3 regions of the Agromyces aerolatus genome follow, and region 3 is predicted to be linked to each of the others. Evidence: riboswitches for the same ligand, from Rfam matches in the RefSeq annotation. Region 3 holds a riboswitch; each other region holds the start of a gene.
What was found. Region 3 has a riboswitch for thiamine pyrophosphate ahead of RH864_RS08665 (ECF transporter S component). Riboswitches for the same ligand answer to the same signal wherever they lie in the genome.
Positions count from the first base shown of each region.

Region 1 (7,015 bases), on a different contig from region 3:
ACGGCACCGACGGGCTCGACGTGCTGGTGTTCGGTCACAGTCACATCCCGTGGGACACGGTGACGCCGGGAGGCATCCGTCTGCTCAACCCGGGCTCGCCCACCGACCGGCGCCGGCAGCCGGTCTGCACCATGATGACGGCCGTCGCGGCCGACGGCGCGCTCCGCGACGTCGAGCTCGTCCCGGTCTCGCGTCCCTGACCGCCTCGCCGGTCGAGCCGATCTCACTGGACCAGCGTGTGGCCGAATGCTTGCGCAAGGTGTCTCGACGGCCACTTTCGAGGTCAGCCGATCTCGGCGAGGGTAGGTGCGGCCCAGTGGAAGCGCCGGGCCGGCATACGGAAAGGACCCCCTCAATGACCCGGATCGCCGTCAACGGATTCGGCCGCATCGGTCGCAATGTGCTCCGCGCCTTCCTCGAGCGCGAGCCCGACGGCCTCGAGATCGTCGCGATCAACGACCTCACCGAACCGAAGGCGCTCGCCCAGCTGCTCAGGTTCGACAGCTCCCTCGGCCGGCTGGGCCGCCCCGTCGAGGTCGACGGCGACGAGCTCGTCGTCGACGGCATGCGCATCAAGGTGCTCGCCGAGCGCGACCCCGCGAACCTGCCCTGGAAGGCGCTCGACGTCGACCTCGTGCTCGAGTCGACCGGCCGGTTCACCAGCAAGGAGGCCGCGTCGGCGCACCTCGCCGCGGGCGCCCGCAAGGTGCTCGTGAGCGCACCGGCCGACGGCGCCGACGTCACCCTGGCGTACGGCGTCAACACCGACGCCTACGACCCCGCGTCGCACGTCATCGTCTCGAACGCGTCGTGCACGACGAACGCGCTCGCGCCGCTCGCCTCGGTCCTCGACGAGCTCGCGGGCATCGAGCACGGCTTCATGACCACCGTGCACGCGTACACCCAGGAGCAGAACCTGCAGGACGGCCCGCACCGCGACCCGCGCCGTGCGCGCGCCGCGGGCGTGAACATCGTGCCGACCTCGACCGGCGCCGCGAAGGCGATCGGGCTCGTGCTGCCGGGTCTCGACGGCAAGCTGTCGGGCGACTCGCTCCGCGTCCCGGTCCCGGTCGGGTCGATCGTCGAGCTCAACACGACCGTCGCGCGCGACGTCACGCGCGACGAGGTGCTCGCCGCGTACCGCGAGGCCGCCGACGGCCGGCTGAAGGGGATCCTCGAGTACTCCGACGACCCGCTCGTCTCGACCGACATCACGGGCAACCCGGCCTCGTCGATCTTCGACGCCGAGCTCACGCGCGTCGACGGCCGTCACGTCAAGGTCGTCGCCTGGTACGACAACGAGTGGGGCTTCTCGAACCGCGTGATCGACACGCTGCAGCTGCTCGCGCGCGGCTGATCGCGCGTCGCTGAACCACGTATGCCGGCTTCCTCGTGGAGGGGGAGCCGGCATACGTCTGTTCACGCCCTACCATGAGCAGCGTGGATGAGGACCTGACGCAGGAGCGACTCGAGCGCTCGGACAAGCTGGAGAAACGCACCGTCGGCGGCGAGCTGCGGTACTACGTGAAGAACATCAAGGAGCATTGGCCCGTCGTCGTTGAGAACGAGCCGAACGCCGAGGGCCGTGAGGCCTGGTGGACCGCCGACGGCAGGTTCCACGCGACGCACGAGCAGCTCCGACGGGACTCGTTCGTCGGCGTGATCTGACGTCGTAGCGGCGTCAGCCGAGCCGCTCGTCCAGCCAGTCGAACGCGCGCTCGGCGAGCACGGCGTGCGCGAGCGGCTCGCAGTGCATGTCCGCGCCTTCGGCCGCGGTGAAGTCGACGAGGGTCGATGCGGCGGGCGCCAGTGCGGCGAGCTTCGCCGACTGGCCCGGCCAGAACTGCTCGTGCTCGGGCGCCGTGACGAGCATGGGCGTGGTGATCGCGGCGCCCTCGTCGTCGGTCAGTCGCTGCTTCAGCACTTCGGTGAGCGTCGCGAAGTAGCCCAACCCGCCGTACGGGCGGGCGCGGAACCGCCATGTTCGAGCGGCCTCGGCCGAGAACTTCATGCCGATCGCCATCTCGTGGTCGAACTTCTGCGCATCGCCGGCGTCGAGCAGCTTCAGCATGCTCTTCGGCATGTGGTCGAGCCATGACGTCGACACATCGACGACACCGGGGTCGACGACGGCCGCCGCGAATCGGTGCTCGTACGCGAGCGCGCGTGGCACCCAGTAGCCGGCCTGGCTGACCCCCCACACCGCGAGCCGCGCCGCGTCGACGTCGGATCGCGCGACGAGTGCGTCGACGACCGGCGTCAGCACGGCCTCCCAGTCGTGCCGGAACGGGACGTTCCGCTCGAAGAGCATCTCCTGTTGCCCCGGGCCGGCGAAGACGAGCACGTGGTATCCCCGCGCGATGGCGGCGGGGCCCGCGCCGACCCAGGCGTCAGCGATCGACTCGTCGCTGCCGAGGTTCAGCACGAGCGTCGCACGGGCGGTCGCATCGCCCGCGGCCCGGAAGAAGTATCCGGGCAGCGTGGTGCCCTCGTAGGGGATCTCGAGTCGCTCGACCGGGATCGCGACGTGATCGACGTACCGTTCCCACGCGGCGTGGTGCGCACGGAAGGTCGGGAGCAGCTCGTCCTCGCTCGGCAGCGAGGCCACCGCGTTCACCGCGCGACCCAGGTAGCATGCGGCGCGCAGGTACGCCGAGGCGGCGGAGACCGCGTGCCCGCGCCCCGCCGAGGCATCCGCCTGGGCGAGCACGCGCTCGCCGAGGCCGCGCCAGGCCGCGAACCAGCCCTCGTGGTCTTTCGCCTTGACGTCGCGCACCGCCGCGAGGATCTCGCCGACGTCGCCGCCTCCGCCCACGGTGGCGCCCACCGCGCCGCGCACCTCGTAGTCGAAGTCGGGGCTGGCCGCGAAGGCTCCCGCAAAGGCGGGCGCGGGCTTGGCGTCTGCGTGCATCACACCGTCTCCTGGGGGTCGCGCGCCGGCGCTCGAGGGCCGGTGTCCTGCCAAACGTACCGAGTCATCCGGATCCTGTCACTGCGCGCCCGAGCGCACCCGGGTCGTGTCGATCGAGGGTCGTGTCGATCGAACGGTCGCGAATGGCGGGTGTTTCGCGACGGGACCCGCCATCTGCGCCCGTTCGAGGGTTGTGGGTCGTGCCGGGGGTCGTGCCGGCGAGATGGTTGAACGGTCGCGAATGGCGGGTGTTTCGCGATGGGACCCGCCACGTGCGCCCGTTCGGTGATGTGCCGCGGCGAACACTCACGCGCGATCGAAGAACGCGAGCTCGTGCTCCGACGAGACCCGGAAGGCCCGGAGCATCCGCTCGCGCACGCCGGGCGTCGCGTGCGACGCGACCCGGGTCACGATCGCGACCGCCTCGCGGGTCGCCGCCGCGAACGCGGGATCCGCGTAGGTCGCGAGCCACGACGCGTACGGATGCTCCGGCGCGAGCGCCGCATCGCCGAACCCACCCGCCGCGAGCCGTTCCCCGAGATCGGTGTAGAGCCAGAAGCACGGCAGCAGTGCGGCGACGAGCACCGCGTAGTCGCCGCGTGCGGCGGTCGCGAGCAGATGGTCGAGATACGCGGTCGTGATCGCGTCGGGTTCGGTGACGGATGCCTCGGCGCCGAGCCAGCTCTCATGCAGCTCGAGCTCGCCCGCGATGGCCCCACTGGCCGAGCCCGCCCAGAACGCCTGCGCCGCGGCGTCGGGGGCGAGGCGCGAGGCCTCGGCGAGCACGCGTGCGTAGTCCCGCAGGTAGAGCGCGTCCTGCGCGAGGTACTCGAGGAACGGCGCACGGGCGAGCGTGCCGTCGGCGAGGCCGCGGATGAACGGCAGGTCGTCGATGCCCGAGCGCACGTCGTCGATCGCCGACCACCAGCGGGCCTCGACCTCGGCGGGCACCGGTGCGGTGGTCGTGCCGCCGCGCGACCACAGCCCGGCGAAGTGGTTGACCGGGCCGTTCCCCGAGCCGACGCCGAGTGCCTCGCCGTGCCGGATCGACTCGCGCAGCCAGCGCCGGGCCTCGTCGATCGCGGGTTCCCAGTCGCCGAGCGAGACGCGCAGCGAGGCGACGGCGGAGGAGAGGGAGCATCCGGTGCCGTGCGTCGCCGACGTGACGATGCGCTCGCCGCCGAGCGCCGACCGGCCGTACGTGACCGTCGTCGCGGTCGCGGCGTCGACGAGCGCGTCGGGGGCCAGGTCGCCGCCGAGGTGCCCGCCCTTGACGAGCACGCGCAGACCGAACAGCGCCGAGACCGACTCGGCCTGCACGATCGCGTCGGCCCACGTGCGCGCGCGGCGCGCGCCGGCGAGCACAGCGAGCTCGTCGAGGTTGGGGGTGACGAGGTGCGCGAGCGGCAGCAGCCGGCCCATCGCCGCCTCGGCGTCGGCGTCGAGCAGCCGGTCGCCGCTCGTGGCGACCATCACGGGGTCGAGGACGACGACCGGCGGCCGGACGGCGTCGAGCCAGTCGGCGACCGTATCGATGACCTCGGCGTTCGCGAGCATGCCGAGCTTGACGGCGTCGATCGCGACATCGTCGGAGATCGCGTCGAGCTGCGCGCGCAGGAAGCTCGGCGGCGGCACGTGGACGCCGCGCACGCCGTGCGTGTTCTGCGCAGTGAGCGCCGTGATCGCGGCCATGCCGTACCCGCCGACCGCAGCGATCGACTTCAGATCGGCCTGGATCCCCGCCCCGCCCGACGGATCGCTCCCCGCGACCGACAGCACCCGCGGAACCGCCCCCGCTGGTCGAGTCGGGCGCGCGGCCGCTCCCGCCTTTCCCGCCGGTCGAGTCGGGCGCGACGAAGGAGCACCCGTATCGAGACCCGCCGCGCCGGCCTCCGGGTCTCGATGCGGCGCTGGCGCGCCTACTCGACCAGCGGCTTGCGCCGTGCCGGTCTCCGGGTCTCGATACGGCGCTGGCGCGCCTACTCGATCAGCGGCTTCCGCCGCACGGACGAACTCCGCCGCGGCCGCCCGCGGCTGCGCCGCCGCGCAGATCGCCGACACCACCGCGACGCCCGCCGCCCCGGACGCGCGTAGCGCAGCGACGTCCGCCACCTGCACCCCGCCGATCGCGACGCACGGCACCGGGCTGACCGCGGCCAGCGCCGCGAACCCCGTGACGCCGAGTGCGGGCGGATGGTCGGCCTTCGTCGCCGTCGGCCGGATCACGCCGACACCGACGTAATCGACGGTGCCCCGAGGCATCCGCCCGACCGCCTCGAGATGCGCGACCGTGTTCGCGGTGAGGCCGACGATCGCGGTGGGGCCGAGCGCCTCGCGCGCGGCCACGACCGCGGCGTCACCCTGCCCGAGATGGACGCCATCGACCCGGATGCCTCGTGCTCGCGCCGCGACCGCGACCTCGAGCCGGTCGTTGACGAGGAGCGTCGCACGCCCGTCGATGACCTCGGCGAGCTGTTCCAGCTGCACGAGCAGCTCGGCATCGCCGGCGGCCTTGTCGCGCAGCTGCACGGCGGTCACCCCGCCCGCGACGGCCTCGGCCACGACGGCCACGACACCCCGTGGGCCGCACAGGGCGGCGTCGGTGACGAGGTAGAGCGAGAGGTCGGCCCGCTGAGGCGCCGGCCCCAGGTGGGCAGAGCCCTGGCGAGCCGCATCGGGCCGGGCGGGGTCGATGGGCAGACGATCGCGCATGGGCGACATCCCTTCGCTAGTACGAACTAGATCAGGTTCGACGGGTGTGATCTCAGCCGCGCGTCGTGCGCGGCACCCCGTGTCACTGCGGCCGAGTGTAGCGTGCAGCGCCGACACTTCGCCCCGCCTGTCGATCGGCACGGGGTTCGATCGTCATCACCGTGAAGGGCCGGAACGGCCGGCCCGGGCGCTCACTACGCTGGGCGTCGAACGGGAGAGGACACGATCATGCGATACAGCCTGTTGCTGCACTACCCGGAGATGTCGCCCGACGAGCTCGGCGAGGAGAGCATGGCCGAGGGCCAGCGCGCGTTCGCGAGTTACGCCGCGACGCTGCACGCCGCGGGCGTGCTGATCTCGGCCGAGGTGCTGCAGCCTTCCGACGTCACGACGACGGTGCGTGTCGCCGACGGCGCGCTGCAGGTCCAGGACGGACCGTTCGCCGACACCAAGGAGCAGCTCGGCGGCACGTTCGTCATCGACGTGCCGGACCTCGACCAGGCGATCGAGTACGCCCGCCAGGCGCCGTCGGTCTCGTGGGGCGCGGTCGAGGTGCGTCCGAGTGCGACCCACACGGTCGACGGGGTCTGGACGACGTTCGAGACCCCCGCGGCGAACGCCGGGTGACCGATTCGCGCGCCACCGCGTACGCCGCGGCCGAGCGGGTCGCACGCGAGGCGTACGGCCGGCTCGTCGCGGTGCTCGCGGCACCGACCGGCGACCTCGCGCTCGCCGAGGACGCGATCGCGGGCGCCTTCGAGACGGCGCTCTCCACCTGGCCGGTGCAGGGCGTCCCGCAGAACCCGGAGGGATGGCTGGTCACCGTGGCCCGCAACCGGCAACGCGATGTGTGGAAGTCCGCCGCGTATCGCGCGTCGGTTCCGCTCGACGAGCGGCGAGACGCTCCGGATGCCTCGGACGGCCGCCGCTCGCGGGCCGGCGCCGCCCCGGGGCATCCGCTCGCCGGGTCGCCCGCCGCAGGTTCATTCGCGCGCGACCCGTTCGCGCGCGACCCGTCCGCCGACCTGGACCCGGCGCGCATCCCCGACCGACGGCTCGAGCTGCTCGCCGTCTGCGCGCACCCGGCCATCGACCCGGCCGTCCGCGCGCCGCTCATGCTGCAGACGGTGCTCGGGTTCGAGGCCGCGCAGATCGCGACCGCGTTCGCGGTGCCGCCCGCGACCATGGCGCAGCGGCTCGTGCGCGCGAAGCGGCGGATCAAGTTCGCGCGGATACCGTTCGAGATCCCGGACCGTGCCGCGCTCGCCGAACGCACCCCGGCCCTGCTCGAAGCCGTGTACGGCTGCGCGGCGATCTCGTGGCGCGGCGACGTCGGCTCGCTCGCGGGCGAGGCGCAGTATCTCGCGGTCGTCCTCGCGACGCTGCTCGGCG
Region 1 covers NZ_JAVKGQ010000001.1:385,316-392,330, reverse strand. The annotation lists gene RH864_RS01850 (metallophosphoesterase family protein) at 1-200, shown strand, start outside; gene gap (type I glyceraldehyde-3-phosphate dehydrogenase) at 356-1,357, shown strand; gene RH864_RS01840 (hypothetical protein) at 1,441-1,668, shown strand; gene RH864_RS01835 (alpha/beta hydrolase family protein) at 1,682-2,911, opposite strand; gene RH864_RS01830 (bifunctional hydroxymethylpyrimidine kinase/phosphomethylpyrimidine kinase) at 3,218-5,623, opposite strand; TPP riboswitch at 5,615-5,713, opposite strand; gene RH864_RS01825 (YciI family protein) at 5,852-6,250, shown strand; gene RH864_RS01820 (RNA polymerase sigma factor) at 6,247-7,015, shown strand, end outside.
Region 1: linked by a shared signal. The riboswitch ahead of RH864_RS01830 (bifunctional hydroxymethylpyrimidine kinase/phosphomethylpyrimidine kinase) and the one ahead of RH864_RS08665 (ECF transporter S component) in region 3 are both predicted to bind thiamine pyrophosphate.

Region 2 (7,015 bases), on a different contig from region 3:
CCATTTGACGGTGCCAGTGGCCATGTCGTCATTTTCCTTTTCGTTGAGGACCACGGCCGTGGCCCGGGGGTACCACGCCGACGGCGTCGGCGTGGAGCTCTGAGGGGAGTGGGAGGAGGAGGCGGCAGTGCCGCGGCGCACGGTGGGGAGGACGGGCGAGGGCCGTCCGGGAGGGGTGCGTGGTGAGACCGGTAATAACACTTCGTTTCGCTGCGTGGCATCAGGGCCACGGCCTGGGCATTTGGGCCAGTGTACGGCAAAGCCGTGTCACGGGGATGTTACGAGTCGAAACACGTCACGCGACGGGCCGTCCCCGAGGCTGCCGAGGTGTCTGTGGAGTCGGCGTCTGTGGAGGAGGAGTGCGTCGCCGCTGATGTCGGAGGTGCCCCCTAACCTGCCCCTGCTCGTGCCGAGTACGGAGACACCCCATGCGAATACTCACCGTGACGGCACGCACCCAGGGCGAGCGGGCCGGCGACTTCTGCTTCGGCATGAACGGCGAGCTCGCCTGGATCCCCGGCCTCTGCGCGGCGGCGATCCTGCGGCCCGACGAGACGTTGTGCCAGTGCCGCCGGGCGTTCGGCGGTGTGTCGTCCGGCGCACCCTCGTCGACGGCGCTCGTGGTCGAGACCGACTGGTCGCGCCGTGAGATCGTGCTCCTGATGCGTACCGGGGCGGCGGCGAACCAGTGGGAGGCGGCGTGCATCCCGCATGTGGCCGACGAGATGCTCGCCGTCGCCGCCCGGTGGCCGACCGGCGCGGTGCTCGAGCGGAGCTTCGTCGAGTTCCGGGCACGATCGGTTCCGAAGGCGGAATCGGGGGTGTGAGGGGCGTGGTCGGAGCGTCTGGAGCGTCCGGGGCGTCTGGAGCGCCCGCGGTGACGAGGGGGCGTCAGGCCGTGCTGGCCAGGCTCGTGACCGTGACTCGGGCGCGCTCACCGAGTCGCGCGGGCGTCAGTGCGGCGAGGGCATCGAGGAACTGTGCGGCGAACGTTCCCGGGCCGTTCGAACGCTCGGCCGCGAGCTCGGCCGCCACGGTGTACGCGAGGGTCGCCGCGACGGTCGCGTCGAACCTGGCCTGTTCGGGGCCGTCGACGTCGTTCGCGGGCGCGACGGCGAGGAACGCCGCCATGGTCGCGCCGAGCGCGCACCCGCCGCCCGTGACCCTGGTGAGCAGCGGGTCGCCGTTCGAGACGCGTGCGGTGCGCGTGCCGTCGGTGATGAGGTCGACCGGGCCCGAGACGGCGACGACCGAGCCGTACGTGCGGGCGAGGTGTTCGGCGGCCTCCGCCGCCGCATCCGTGCTGTCGGCCGCGTCGACGCCGCGACCGCCGGCTCCCTCACCCGCGAGCGCGAGGATCTCGGAGGCGTTGCCGCGCACGACCGTCGGGCGTTGCGCGACGAGCTCGTGCGCGAGCGCGGTGCGGATCGGTAGCGCGCCGATCGCGACGGGGTCGAGCACCCACGGGGTTCGCGCTTCGGATGTCCCGGCAACCGCTTCGCGCGCGGCGTCGCGTTGCTCGGGCGTCGGCGTGCCGAGGTTCACGAGCACGGCCCCGGCGACGCGCGCGAACGGCCCGGCCTCGCCGACGATGTCGACCATCGCCGGTGCCGCGCCGATTGCGAGCAGCGCGTTCGCGGTGAAGTTCGTGACGACGCTGTTGGTGATGCAGTGCGTCAGCGGCGACGCCTCACGGAGACGCTCGAGGTGGTGCTGGGCATGGTTGACGGTCAGACGATCGCGCATGGGCGACATCCCTTCGCTAGTACGAACTAGATCAGGTTCGACGGGTGTGATCTCAGCCGCGCATGTGCGCGGCACCCCGTGTCACTGTCCGCGAGTGTATGCCCTGCGGTGCTCGCTGCGCGAGCGCGCTGCGCGATCGGGAGCCGCCTCGAGACGTGCCGGCGGGCGGCGGGTACCTGCCTGGTGGCCGGCGGTCAGCTGGCGGCCGGGCCCGCGGCCGGGCCGTGACGTCAGTCGGTGCGCTCCTCGTCGGCCGGAAGCGGCGTCGGCTCCCCGCCGATGCCGGAGCCTTCGCCGGCCGGCGCTTCGGTCGTGGTCGCGGAGTGCTTCGCGACCTCCTCCTCGTCGACCTGTGTCATGGGCAGCTGGTCGCGGTCGGCGTCGCGGTCATCGGGGTCGAGGTTGCCCGTCGAGATGTCAGTCATGCCCCCACGCTCGCAGCCTCGCCCCGTGGGCGGCAGACGGTTGACAGCGCGAGGCCCGCCTCGCAACGTGGGTCCATGTCCCAGATCTGGAGCGCTTGTCCCAGATCCGGGACAAGCGAGCGTTGAATCGCGCGCGCCGCCTACGCGTCGTCGAGCACGCCGTCGGGGTCGACGACGATGGCGCGCGGCTGCCCCGAGCTGGTCACGCCGACGATCGCCGGCACCGCCCGGAACAGCTCTTTCACGGCGAGCCCGACACGCGTCACGTTGGAGAAGTCGAGCACGAGGCATCCGTCGTCGTTCAACAAGGGGGTGAGGCGCGTGAAGATCTCTTCCGCCGACGCGAAGTAGATCTCGCCGCGGAGCGCGGCGATCGTGTGGCCGGCTTCGGGCGTGAGCGACGCGATGGGCGAGAGCGGCGTGCCGCGGTGGGCGAGCATGTGCAGGCCGTACTGCTTGGAGAGTGCTTCGAGCATGGCGACGCCGCGCACGCTGTTGCCGCGTTCGTCGAGGCGCGGACTGAACGTGCCGATGCCGAACTGCCCCGGCTGCACGGCGACGATCCCGCCCCCGACGCCGGATTTCGCGGGAAGGCCGACATGCACCATCCAGGTGCCGGATTCGTTGTACATGCCGCAGCTGGTCATGACGGCGGTGGTCCACCGCGCGGCGTGCTCGCTGACGACGCGCTCACCGGTGATGGGGTTCACGCCCCCGGTCGCGAGGGTCGAGGCCATGATCGCGAGGTCGCGTGCGGTGACGTCGAGCGAGCACTGCCGGAAGTACGCGGTCGTCGCGACGTCGACGGGTGCCGCGAGGGCCCCGGTCGCGAGCGCGAGATACGCGAGCGCGCGGTTGCGGTCGCCGGTGTCCTGCTCGGAGCTGTAGACGTCGTCGTTGACGACGAGGTCGCGCCCGGCGAACCGTTCGAGCCCGGCCTTGATCGCAGAGAACTTGGCGTCCGCGGTCGCGCCTTCGATGAGTGACGAGGTCACGATGGCGCCCGCGTTGATCATGGGGTTGAGCGGGCGTCCGGATGCCGCGTCGAGACTGATCGCGTTGAACGGCTCCCCGCTCGGTTCGAGGCCGACATGCTTCGTGACCTCGTCGACGCCGAGGGCATCGAGCGCGAGCGCGAACACGAAGGGTTTCGAGACGGACTGGATCGTGAAGGGGATGTCGCTGTCCCCCGCGTCGTGGATCGCGCCGCGCGTCGAGACGAGCGAGATGCCGAGGGGTTCGGGGTCGACGTTCGCGAGCTCCGGAATGTAGTCCGCGACGTGCCCCGACGTGTCGGGCCGGGCGGCGTCGAGGATCGCCTCGAGCGTGGTGCGGACGGGGTGGGTCATGTCGACCGGCATGGGGGCAGTTTAGGGGTGGTCAGGAGCCGCCGGGTGGTGTGGGGGTGGCCGTTGGTGCTGTGGCGGCGAGAAGCCGCACCGCCGGAAGGTCGGGCGCTGCCCAGTCGAGCGTGACCAGCTCAGCCGGTGTCGCCCACCGCATGGCGTCGTGGTCGGTGCTGGAGGTAGGGCGGCCGGCGGTGAGCGTGGCGCGCAGGCACGTGAGACGGATGACCCGGCCGCCGACGTCCGTGTCGTCGGTGGTCAGCTCGTCGTGGACTTCGATTTCGACGCCGAGTTCCTCGACAATCTCGCGCACGAGCGCCTCCGCGGCCGTCTCGCCCGCCTCGACCTTCCCGCCGGGAAACTCCCACTTCCCGGCATCCGCTTTCCCGGCCCGCCGCCGGCACGCGAGCACCCGACCCTCATGCTCGATCACCGCGGCGACGACGTGCAGCGGTTCGGACACGGGGCTCCCTTGGTGGGGTGGGCTGTTCTCGCTCAGGCTAGCTGGACGCGGCTCGCGCTTTGCGCCACCTCGTTCACCAGCGCGCCAGGAAGAACGGCGCAGCGGCGACCGAAGTGGCGCGGAGCCACGCGCCCCGCGCCGATCGAGTGGGGCGAGCAGCCGACGGGAGCGCGGTTGGCGACCCAGGTCCCTTCGATTCGGACCCCGCGCTCCCATATCATGGGCAGGCCGCCTGTACCCTGCGCGCGGCCGACCCCCGAAGGGCCCCTGCCATGCACCCGCCTGCGCCGACGCAGACTCCTCGCCGATTCATCCGCTCGCTGGCCGCGGCGCTCGCCGCGCTCTTGGCCGCGACCGCGCTCGCGCTCACGCCGACCAGTCCGGCGAACGCGGCCACGCCACCCCTGACCACCGTGAACTACATCATCGGCAACGGCCAGGGCCAGGTCGTCATCGCCGACGAGGCGTTCGCCGATTCCGAGGTGACGGGCACCCCGAACCTGCCGCCCGGCCTGAGCTTCGACCCGTCCTACGGCGGGATCGCGCTGACCGGCGTCCCCGGCCTGGCCGGCGTATTCGGCTTCTCGATGCGCGTGCAGGAGACGCCGGACGGCGCGTACACGGACTACGACGTCGCGATCCGTGTCCACGACACCCCGGTATGGCAGACCACCGACCTGCCGACCGGCACGATCGACACCCCCTATGACGCGGATCTCGTCGTCAGCCCGTTCGGCAACTTCGCCGTCCACTCCGGCACCCTCCCGGACGGCCTCGAGCTGTCGCGCTCGGGCAAGCTCAGCGGCACGCCCACGGTCGACGGCACCTTCCGCTTCACGGTCCGGGCGACGAACCTCAACGGCACGGCGGATCAGGGCTTCGCGCTCTACATCGCCCCGCCCACGCCCGCCCCCGTCTGGCAGACCACGAGCCTCGGCAACATGCGAGCGGCCGAGTGGGTCAGCCATACCCTGCAGGCTTCGGATGCGACGGAGTACTCCGTCGTCGCGGGCGGACTGCCCTCGGGCCTGACCCTCGCCGACGGGGTCATCTCGGGCGTGCCGACGGTCGGCAGCAACAACGGGCCCTACCGGTACGAGTTCACGGTCGCCGCGAGCGGCCCCGGCGGCGTCACGAACCAGACCTTCTCGGGAAGCGTGACGGCGCCCTGGGTGACCTGGATGACGGGGACGATCACCCCGGCGGTCATCGGCGTGCCGTACGAGTTCCAGCTCGAGGCCCGGTACGCCAACGAGTACGCCCTCCACGACGGCACCATGCCGCCCGGCCTCACGGTCGAGCCGGATGGCCGCATCATCGGAACGCCGACGCAGGCGGGGACCTCCGAGGTCTGGCTCTCGGCCGTCAACGTCGGGGCCTCGAGCTACCGTCTGTACGAGCTCGTCGTCCACCCGGCGGCGCCGGTCTGGCAGACCACCGGCCTCGGCTTCACGCGCGTCGATGTTCCGCTCACCACCCAGCTCGAGGCGACGGATGCCACGGGCTTCCGCGTGACCGCGGGCGCACTGCCGGCCGGGCTCGAACTGGTCGACGGCACCGTCACGGGCACGCCGACCGAGCATGGCGCGTACGACGTCACCATCGCCGCGGTGAACGGGGGCGGCGAGACCGCACAGCGCTTCACCGGGACCGTCGCGGCGGGCGCCGTCGTCTGGGTCACGGAGCGCATCGGTCCGTTCACGGTCGGTGTCCCGGTCGACCTGCGGCTCGAAGCGACGCACGCCGTCGACTTCAGGATGAACGGTGCTCCGCTCCCGGACGGGCTGACGCTCGAACGCGACGGCCGGATCCACGGCACCCCGACCACCGTGATGAGCGTGTCCACGGGCATCGACGCGTTCAACGCCGACGGCGCCTTCGGGGGCGGTGGGCTGATGAAGCCGGTCACCGTCGAGGTCATCGACGCGGCCACCTGGGCGGGTGAGACCGAGTTCACGATCAAGGACGACGAACGCTTCGACGTGCCGGAGAGCGCGGTCGAAGGCGGCTGGATCACCTCAGCGACGGTCACGCCGGCCCTCATCCTCACCACCGAGATGTGGACCCCGGGGATCCTGACCTTCCACCCGATCACCCCCGGGACCGCCACGGTCACGGTCACGTACACGAACGGTGCCGACGAGTGGACGCAGGACGTCACGGTCGTCGTCGTCGAACGCGTGGTCTGGGTCACCGAGTCGTTCGGCGACCTCCGTCTCGACGTCCCCTTCGAGCTCGAGCTCGAGGCCACGGATGCCACGGAGTTCGAGATCACCGGCGGTGAGCTGCCCGAGGGTCTGACCTTCGAAGACGGCGTGATCGCCGGTACACCCACCGAGCACGGCCCCTACGCCGTCACGATCGCCGCGTCCGACGGCTACGTTGCGGTCGAGCGGCAGTTCACGGGCACGGTCGCAGCAGGGTATGTGCAGTGGGTGACGCCCGGCATCCCCGACGCCACGGTCGGGTACCCGGTCGACCTGCAGCTCGAAGCCACCCACGCCGTCGAGTACGAGCTCGAGTTCGGCCGCCTGCCTGACGGTCTCACGCTCGAGCCCGACGGCCGTCTCCATGGCACGCCAACCCAGGTCGGGGGTTCGTACGCCTACATCCGGGGCGTCAATGCCGATGGCGAGTACGTGATGCGGCAATTCTCGATCGTCGTTCGTGCGGCCGCGACCTGGGTCGGCGAGACCTCGTACGACCTGGCGCCGGGCGACGAGCTCAACATCGAGCGGGCCACGGTCTTCGGCTGGCTGACCGACGCGACGGTCGCCCCGGACGGCATCGTGGACGCCGAGGTGCTCGCCGACACCAGCCTCCAGCTCGACGCGCTCGTCTCGGGCATTGCGACGGTCACCGTGACGTTCACGAACGGCGTTCACGAATGGACCCAGGACCTCACGGTCACGGTCGCCGCACGCAAGGTGGAGTGGGTCACCGCCGATGTCGGTCCGTTCGTCGTCGGTGACGACGTCGACGTGCAGCTCGAGGCCACGAACGCCGTGGAGTACGTCCAGTGGGGCGCGGGCGTG
Region 2 covers NZ_JAVKGQ010000001.1:377,373-384,387, reverse strand. The annotation lists gene cspE (transcription antiterminator/RNA stability regulator CspE) at 1-24, opposite strand, end outside; gene RH864_RS01810 (DUF7715 family protein) at 429-827, shown strand; gene thiM (hydroxyethylthiazole kinase) at 892-1,746, opposite strand; TPP riboswitch at 1,738-1,835, opposite strand; gene RH864_RS01800 (hypothetical protein) at 1,977-2,171, opposite strand; gene glsA (glutaminase A) at 2,312-3,532, opposite strand; gene RH864_RS01790 ((deoxy)nucleoside triphosphate pyrophosphohydrolase) at 3,552-3,980, opposite strand; gene RH864_RS01785 (putative Ig domain-containing protein) at 4,253-7,015, shown strand, end outside.
Region 2: linked by a shared signal. The riboswitch ahead of thiM (hydroxyethylthiazole kinase) and the one ahead of RH864_RS08665 (ECF transporter S component) in region 3 are both predicted to bind thiamine pyrophosphate.

Region 3 (7,015 bases):
GACCGCGCCGACGACGGCGTTCCGCCTCGGCGAGAAGCTGGACGATCCGCTCGCCATGTACCTGAACGACGTCGCGACGATCCCGGCGAACCTCGCGGGCGTTCCCGGCATCTCGCTGCCCGCGGGCCTCGCCCCCGAGGACGGCCTGCCCGTCGGCATCCAGTTCCTCGCGCCCGCGCGTGAAGACGCACGCCTCTACAACGTGGGCGGCGCGCTCGAGCAGCTGCTCGTCGCCGAGTGGGGCGGCCCGCTGCTCGGCCGCGCACCCGACCTTTCGACCCATGAGCTGCTCGCGACCGAGGAGGGCGCCGTCTGATGGCCCGTGTCGACCTGATGGACTTCGACGAAGCCCTCGCCCAGTTCGAGCCCGTGATCGGGCTCGAGGTGCACGTCGAGCTGAACACCACCACCAAGATGTTCTCGGGCGCGCCGAACCCGGCGAACTCGGCGTTCCACGACGCCGCGCCGAACACGCTCATCTCGCCGGTCGACCTGGGTCTGCCGGGTTCGCTGCCGGTCGTGAACGGCACGGCGATCCGCTCGTCGATCTCGCTGGGCCTCGCGCTCGGGTGCTCGATCGCGCCGTCGAGCCGGTTCGCGCGGAAGAACTACTTCTACCCCGACCTCGCGAAGAACTATCAGATCTCGCAGTACGACGAGCCGATCGCGTTCGACGGTGTCGTCGAGGTCGAGCTCGAGAACGGCCGGGTCTTCCAGGTCGACATCGAGCGCGCGCACATGGAGGAGGACGCGGGCAAGCTCACGCACGTGGGCGGCTCGACGGGCCGCATCCAGGGCGCCGAGTACTCGCTCGTCGACTACAACCGCGCGGGTGTGCCGCTGGTCGAGATCGTCACGCGACCGATCGTCGGCGCCGAGGCGGATGCTCCCGCGCTCGCGCGCGCCTACGTCTCGACGATCCGCGACATCGCGCTGTCGCTCGGCATCTCCGAGGCCCGCATGGAGCGCGGCAACCTGCGTTGCGACGCGAACGTGTCGCTGCGGCCGCGCGGCCAGGAGACGTTCGGCACGCGCACCGAGACGAAGAACGTGAACTCGTTCCGGTCGATCGAGCGCGCCGTGCGCTACGAGATCCAGCGGCAGGCGGCGATCCTCGCCAAGGGCGGCACGATCACGCAGGAGACGCGGCACTGGCACGAGGACACGGGCACCACGAGCCCGGGCCGCCCGAAGTCCGACGCGGACGACTACCGGTACTTCCCCGAGCCGGACCTGCTGCCGGTCGCTCCGTCCGAGGGGCTGATCGAGGAGCTGCGCGCCGCGCTGCCCGAGGCGCCCGCCGCGCGACGTCGTCGGCTGAAGGCCGAGTGGGGGTTCACCGACCTCGAGTTCCAGGACGTCGTGAACGGCGGTCTGCTGGTCGAGGTCGCCGCGACGGTCGCTGCCGGCGCGTCCCCGCAGGCGGCCCGCAAATGGTGGACGGGTGAGCTCACGCGTCTCGCGAACCAGGGCGATACGGATGCCTCGGCGCTCGCGTCGCCCGAACACGTCGCCGAGCTCGCCGCCCTGGTCGAGGCCGGCACGCTCACCGACCGCCTGGCGCGCCAGGTGCTCGAGGGCGTCGTCGCGGGGGAGGGATCGCCGCAAGAGATCGTCGATGCCCGCGGGCTCGCGGTCGTCTCCGACGACGGGGCGCTCATCGCTGCGATCGACGAGGCGCTCGCCGCCCAGCCCGACGTGCTCGCGAAGATCCGCGACGGCAAGGTGCAGGCCGCAGGTGCCGTGATCGGTGCGGTCATGAAGGCCATGCAGGGCAAGGCCGACGCCGCGCGCGTGCGCGAGCTCGTGCTGGAGCGCGCGTCGGCCGAGTAGCGCCCGGCCCCCTCGTTGGTCGAGTAGCGCCCGGTTGGTTCCGCCCCTCGTTGGTCGAGTAGCGCCCGAGGAACGAGGACGCGTATCGAGACCCGGTGACTCGCTCGGCCAGCGAGGGGCACGCTCACAGCCGCCTCAATGGCTGGCTCGATAGCGTCGAGTCCCCGAGCGATTGAGGAGCACACGATGGGATTCTTCGACCGACTCTTCGGTTCAGCCCAGCTCGAGCCGCAGCAGCAGTATCGCCCCGCGCCGCAGGCGCGGCCGCAGCGGCAGCTGACCGACGACGAGCTCGCGGTCGAGCGCTACCGGTACCTGCTGCGCACCGCACCGCCCGAGACGATCGAACAGGTGCACGCCGAGGCCTTCGCCAAGCTCACGCCCGAGCAGCGTGAGCAGGTGTACGTCTCGCTCGCGGAGCAGGCCCCGGCGAACGAACGCATCGCGGACGACCAGCCGCAGACGCTCGCGCGTGCGGCGACCCGTCAGGAGATGCAGCAGCCGGGCAGCATGGAGCGTGCCTTCGGCGGCGGCCCCGGCGGGCGCCAGGGCGGGCCGTCCTTCGGCGGCATGTTCGCGGGCTCGCTGCTCGGTACCGTCGCCGGTGTCGTGGTCGGCTCGGCGATCGCGCAGGCCTTCCTCCCGGACCCGAGCTCGTTCGAGGCGGGTGGCGACGCCGGCGATGCGGGTTCCGGTGACGCCGGTGCCGACGCCGGCAGCGTCGAGGCATCGGGTGCCGACGCCGGCGGCTACGGCGATTTCGGCGGCGGCGGCGACGCCGGTGGCTTCGGCGACTTCGGAGGCGGCGACTTCGGCGGCGACTTCGGGTTCTGACCCGCGTCTCGCCCCCCTCCCGGCCACCCACCGAGTGTTACCGATCCGCGCCGAACGAGTGCGAGCAACGGTCACGTTCGGCGCGAGTTGGTATCACTCGCGATTCGGCTCGGTGTCGGCGGCCGCGGGTAAGGTGCATGCGTGAGCAAGCAAGACGGATCGTCACGGCAGGTGACGACCGGGCCGGTCGACGATTCGGCGACCCCGATCCTGCACGTCGACATGGACGCGTTCTTTGTGTCGGTCGAGCTGCTCTCACGTCCTGACCTGCGCGGCAAGCCCGTCCTGGTGGGCGGCACCGCGGGCCGAGGCGTCGTGTCCGCAGCAAGCTACGAGGCGCGGCGGTTCGGCGTGAACTCGGCGATGCCCATGTCGGTCGCGTTGCAGCGCTGCCCGAACGCCATCGTGCTCAAGGGCGATTACCGCAAGTACCGCGAGTACTCCGACCGGGTCATGGCGATCTTCGAGGAGATGACCCCGCTCGTGGAGCCGCTCTCGATCGATGAGGCGTTCCTCGATGTCGGGGGCGCGCGCCGGTTGCACGGCAGCCCGGCGCAGATCGCGTGGACCATCCGGAAGCGCGTCCAGGCCGAGACAGGCCTCACCTGCTCGATCGGCGTCGCGGCGACGAAATACGTGGCGAAGGTGGCATCCGGCCGGGCGAAGCCCGACGGCATGCTCGTCGTGCCGGCGACCGACACCGTGACGTTCCTGCACCCGCTCCCCGTGTCCGCGCTGTGGGGCGTCGGCCGGGTGACCGAGGAGTCGCTGCTGCGTCTCGGCCTGCGCACCGTCGGCGACGTCGCGGCGATGCCCGCCGATGCCCTCGAACGCGCGGTCGGCCCGTCGCTCGCGCACCGGCTCAGCGCGCTCGCGAACGGCGACGACCCGCGCGACGTCACGGTGCACCGGGCCGAGAAGAGCATCGGCCACGAGACCACGTTCGGGCACGACCTCACCGACCCCGAGCAGATCCGCCGGGCCCTCCTCGATCTCGCCGACAGCGTCGCCGTCCGGCTCCGCCGTGCGAACATGGTCGGCCGCACGGTCGTGCTGAAGCTGCGCTACGGCGACTTCCGCACCGTCACACGCTCGCGCACGCTCGCCGAGCCGACCGACGTCGCACGCCGCATCTACGAGGAGGCTGCGGCCTCGCTCGACGCCCTGCTCACCGATGGCGCCCGCATCCGCCTCATCGGCGTCCGCGCCGAACAGCTCGGCTCCGCCGGCGGCCCCACGCTCTGGGACCCCGACGAGGAGTGGCGCGAGGCCGAGCGCACCATCGACGAGGTCTCAGCCCGCTTCGGCCGCGGCACCGTGCGCCCCGCCTCCCTCGTCGGCCGCGCCCGCCGCGCCCCCGATCTCACCCAGCGCCGCACCGACCCCGACGACTGACCTCGGGGCTCGCATGCCGGAACGCAAGGGGTGGTCGCGCGCAGCGCGCGTGGGTAGCCTGGGCGCATGACGGAACTCGTGGTGGAACTGGCGGACAAGGTCGGCGGCATCGGGGTGAAGACCTCGTATGGCGATCCGGTGGACATCGGCGGGTCCACGGTGATGCCGGTCGCCCTCGGCTACTACGGCTTCGGCGGCGGGAGCGGGTCGGGCTCGATGGACGAGAAGGGCGGCACCGGCGAGGGCAGCGGCGGTGGCGGTGGCGGCGTGTCGATTCCGCTCGGGGCATACATCGGGCGTGGCGCCGACGTGCGCTTCGAGCCGAACCTCATCGGTCTGATCCTCGTGGCGACGCCGCTGATCTGGGTCATCGGCAAATCGCTCAAGTGGGTCATCCGCGCGCTGAAGCACTGAACGCGGGCACCCGCGCCCACACCCGATCGGTGCGGGCGTATACTCATGCCTGAACACGGGAGTCCGGTGAACCGGGCTGAGAGGAAGGTTCAGCAACCTTCGACCGTCGAACCTGATCTGGGTCATGCCAGCGCAGGGAGGGCATCGCATCTCATTCCCGTGCCGCTTTCATCGAACGAAAGGGCACGACAGTGCACGCAACCGCATCAGCAACCACCCCGACGACGAACGCGACGCCGGGCGGGCGGCGACTCAAGTGGCGCATCGTCGACATCGTCGTCGCGAGCGTCATCGGCGTCGCCATCGGTGTCGTCTTCTGGGCGTACGGCGTCATCTGGGGTCCCATCTCCGCCCCGATCTCGGCATTCCTCCCGGGGCTGCAGGCCGCCCCGGCCGCACTCTGGCTCGTCGCCGGCGTGATCGGTGGGCTCATCATCCGGAAGCCGGGCGCCGCCATGTACACCGAGCTCGTCGCCGCGGTCGTGTCGGCGCTCATCGGCAGCCAGTGGGGCGGCCTGCTCACGATCGAAGCCGGTCTCGTGCAGGGGCTCGGTGCCGAGCTGATCTTCGCGATCTTCCTCTACCGTCGCTGGGGTTTCCCCGTCGCGGTGCTCGCCGGCGCGGTCGCGGGTCTCGCCATGGCCATCAACGACCTCGTGCTCTGGTACGCGGGCTCCGCGCCCGCGTTCGCGACGATCTACGTCGTCTCCGGCGTCGTCGGCGGTGCGGTCATCGCGGGCGGACTGGGCTGGCTCGCGGTTCGCGGGCTCGCGCGCACGGGCGCGCTCAGCCGCTTCGCGTCGGGCCGTGACGCGGTCAGGGTCACGAGCTGAGGGTGACGGGCAACGCGTCCATTCGAACCGCGCTGAACCGGCCGGCGCGGGTCGAGGCGCAGGGCTGGGCGTGGCGGCACGGCTCGCGCGCGAGCCGTGCCGTCGCCGGCGTGGACTTCGTCATCGAACCGGGAGAGCGCGTGCTGCTCCTCGGCCCGTCGGGGTCGGGCAAGTCGACGATCCTGCACGGGCTCGCGGGCGTCCTCGGCGGCGACGAGGAGGGCGAGGCCGCCGGTCGGCTCCTCATCGATGGGGCGGATGCCTCGGCGGCACGCGGCCGCAGCGGACTCGTGCTGCAAGATCCCGACGCGCAGCTCGTGATGGCGCGGCTCGCCGACGATGTGGCGTTCGGGCTCGAGAATCTGGGCGTGCCTCGCGCAGAGATCGGCCCCAGGGTGCGCGAGGCGCTGGCCGCGGTCGGCCTCGACCTGCCCCTCGATCGGTCGACGGCTGCGCTCTCCGGCGGCCAACGGCAGCGCCTCGCGCTCGCCGGGGTGATCGCCATGCGTCCCGGCGTCCTGCTCCTCGACGAGCCGACCGCCAACCTCGATCCCGAGGGGGTCATCGAGGTCCGCGACGCGGTCGCACGCGTGGTGCAGGAGACCGGCGCGACCCTCATCGTCGTCGAGCACCGCGTGCCGGTGTGGCTCCCGGTCGTCGATCGGGTGATCGTGCTCGGACGCGACGGACGGCTGATCGCCGACGGGCCGGCCGACCGGGTTCTCGAGGCTCAGGCGACCGAGCTGCGGGCGGCCGGCGTCTGGTTGCCTGGCGACCAGGCGTCGGCGGCACGACGGCCGAACCCGTCCGAATCCGGCCCATTTCAACCCGGCCGGTCGGATCACGGCCAGCCCGACCACCGCGTGACGACCGACGTTCGCCCGAGCCTGCTCACGGCCTCGGGGCTCGCGGTCGCGCGGCAGACCGGTCGCCCCGTGCAGACCGGCCTCGACTTCGCCGTGCGCGAGGCTTCGGTACTGGCCGTCACCGGGCCGAACGGGGCGGGCAAGTCGACGCTCGCGCTCACGCTCGCCGGGCTGCTCCGACCGGAACACGGCTCGCTCGAGGCATCCGCCCGGCTCGCCGACGGCGCCGCGAAGGAGCCGTGGCGCTGGAAGTCCAGGCAGCTGCTGACCCGGATCGGGACCGTGTTCCAGAACCCCGAGCACCAGTTCCTCGCCGGAACGGTGCGTGCCGAGCTCGAGGTCGGGCCGCGCGCCCTCCGGCTGCGCTCGGGCGACGTGCGCGATCGGGTCGAGCCGCTGCTCGAGGCGTTGCGGCTCACCGCGCTCGCCGGCGCGAATCCGTTCACGCTCTCGGGGGGTGAGAAGCGTCGGCTCTCGGTCGCGACCGCCCTCGCGACCCGGCCGAGCATGCTCGTCCTCGACGAGCCGACGTTCGGACAGGACGCCGTGACGTGGCGCGAGCTCGTCCGGCTGATCGGCGAGCTCCGCGACCGCGGTGCGGGTGTGGTCGCGGTGACGCATGACGAGACGTTCGTCGACGCGCTCGCCGACGCGCGGTTCGCGCTCGGCCCGCCGGCGGAGGTCGCGACGGAGGTGCCGGTATGAGCATCGCCGAGGTGCGACCCGGACTGCCGCTCGCGCGCGTCAACCCCGTCGCGAAGATCGCGGCGACCGTGCCGCTCAGCGTCGCCCTGCTGCTCACCCTCGATCCCGTCTCGGCGGGGGTCGCGATCATCTGCG
Region 3 covers NZ_JAVKGQ010000005.1:101,894-108,908, reverse strand. The annotation lists gene gatA (Asp-tRNA(Asn)/Glu-tRNA(Gln) amidotransferase subunit GatA) at 1-316, shown strand, start outside; gene gatB (Asp-tRNA(Asn)/Glu-tRNA(Gln) amidotransferase subunit GatB) at 316-1,833, shown strand; gene RH864_RS08680 (hypothetical protein) at 2,020-2,667, shown strand; gene RH864_RS08675 (DNA polymerase IV) at 2,809-4,062, shown strand; gene RH864_RS08670 (hypothetical protein) at 4,129-4,476, shown strand; TPP riboswitch at 4,522-4,632, shown strand; gene RH864_RS08665 (ECF transporter S component) at 4,668-5,309, shown strand; gene RH864_RS08660 (ABC transporter ATP-binding protein) at 5,312-6,880, shown strand; gene RH864_RS08655 (energy-coupling factor transporter transmembrane component T family protein) at 6,877-7,015, shown strand, end outside.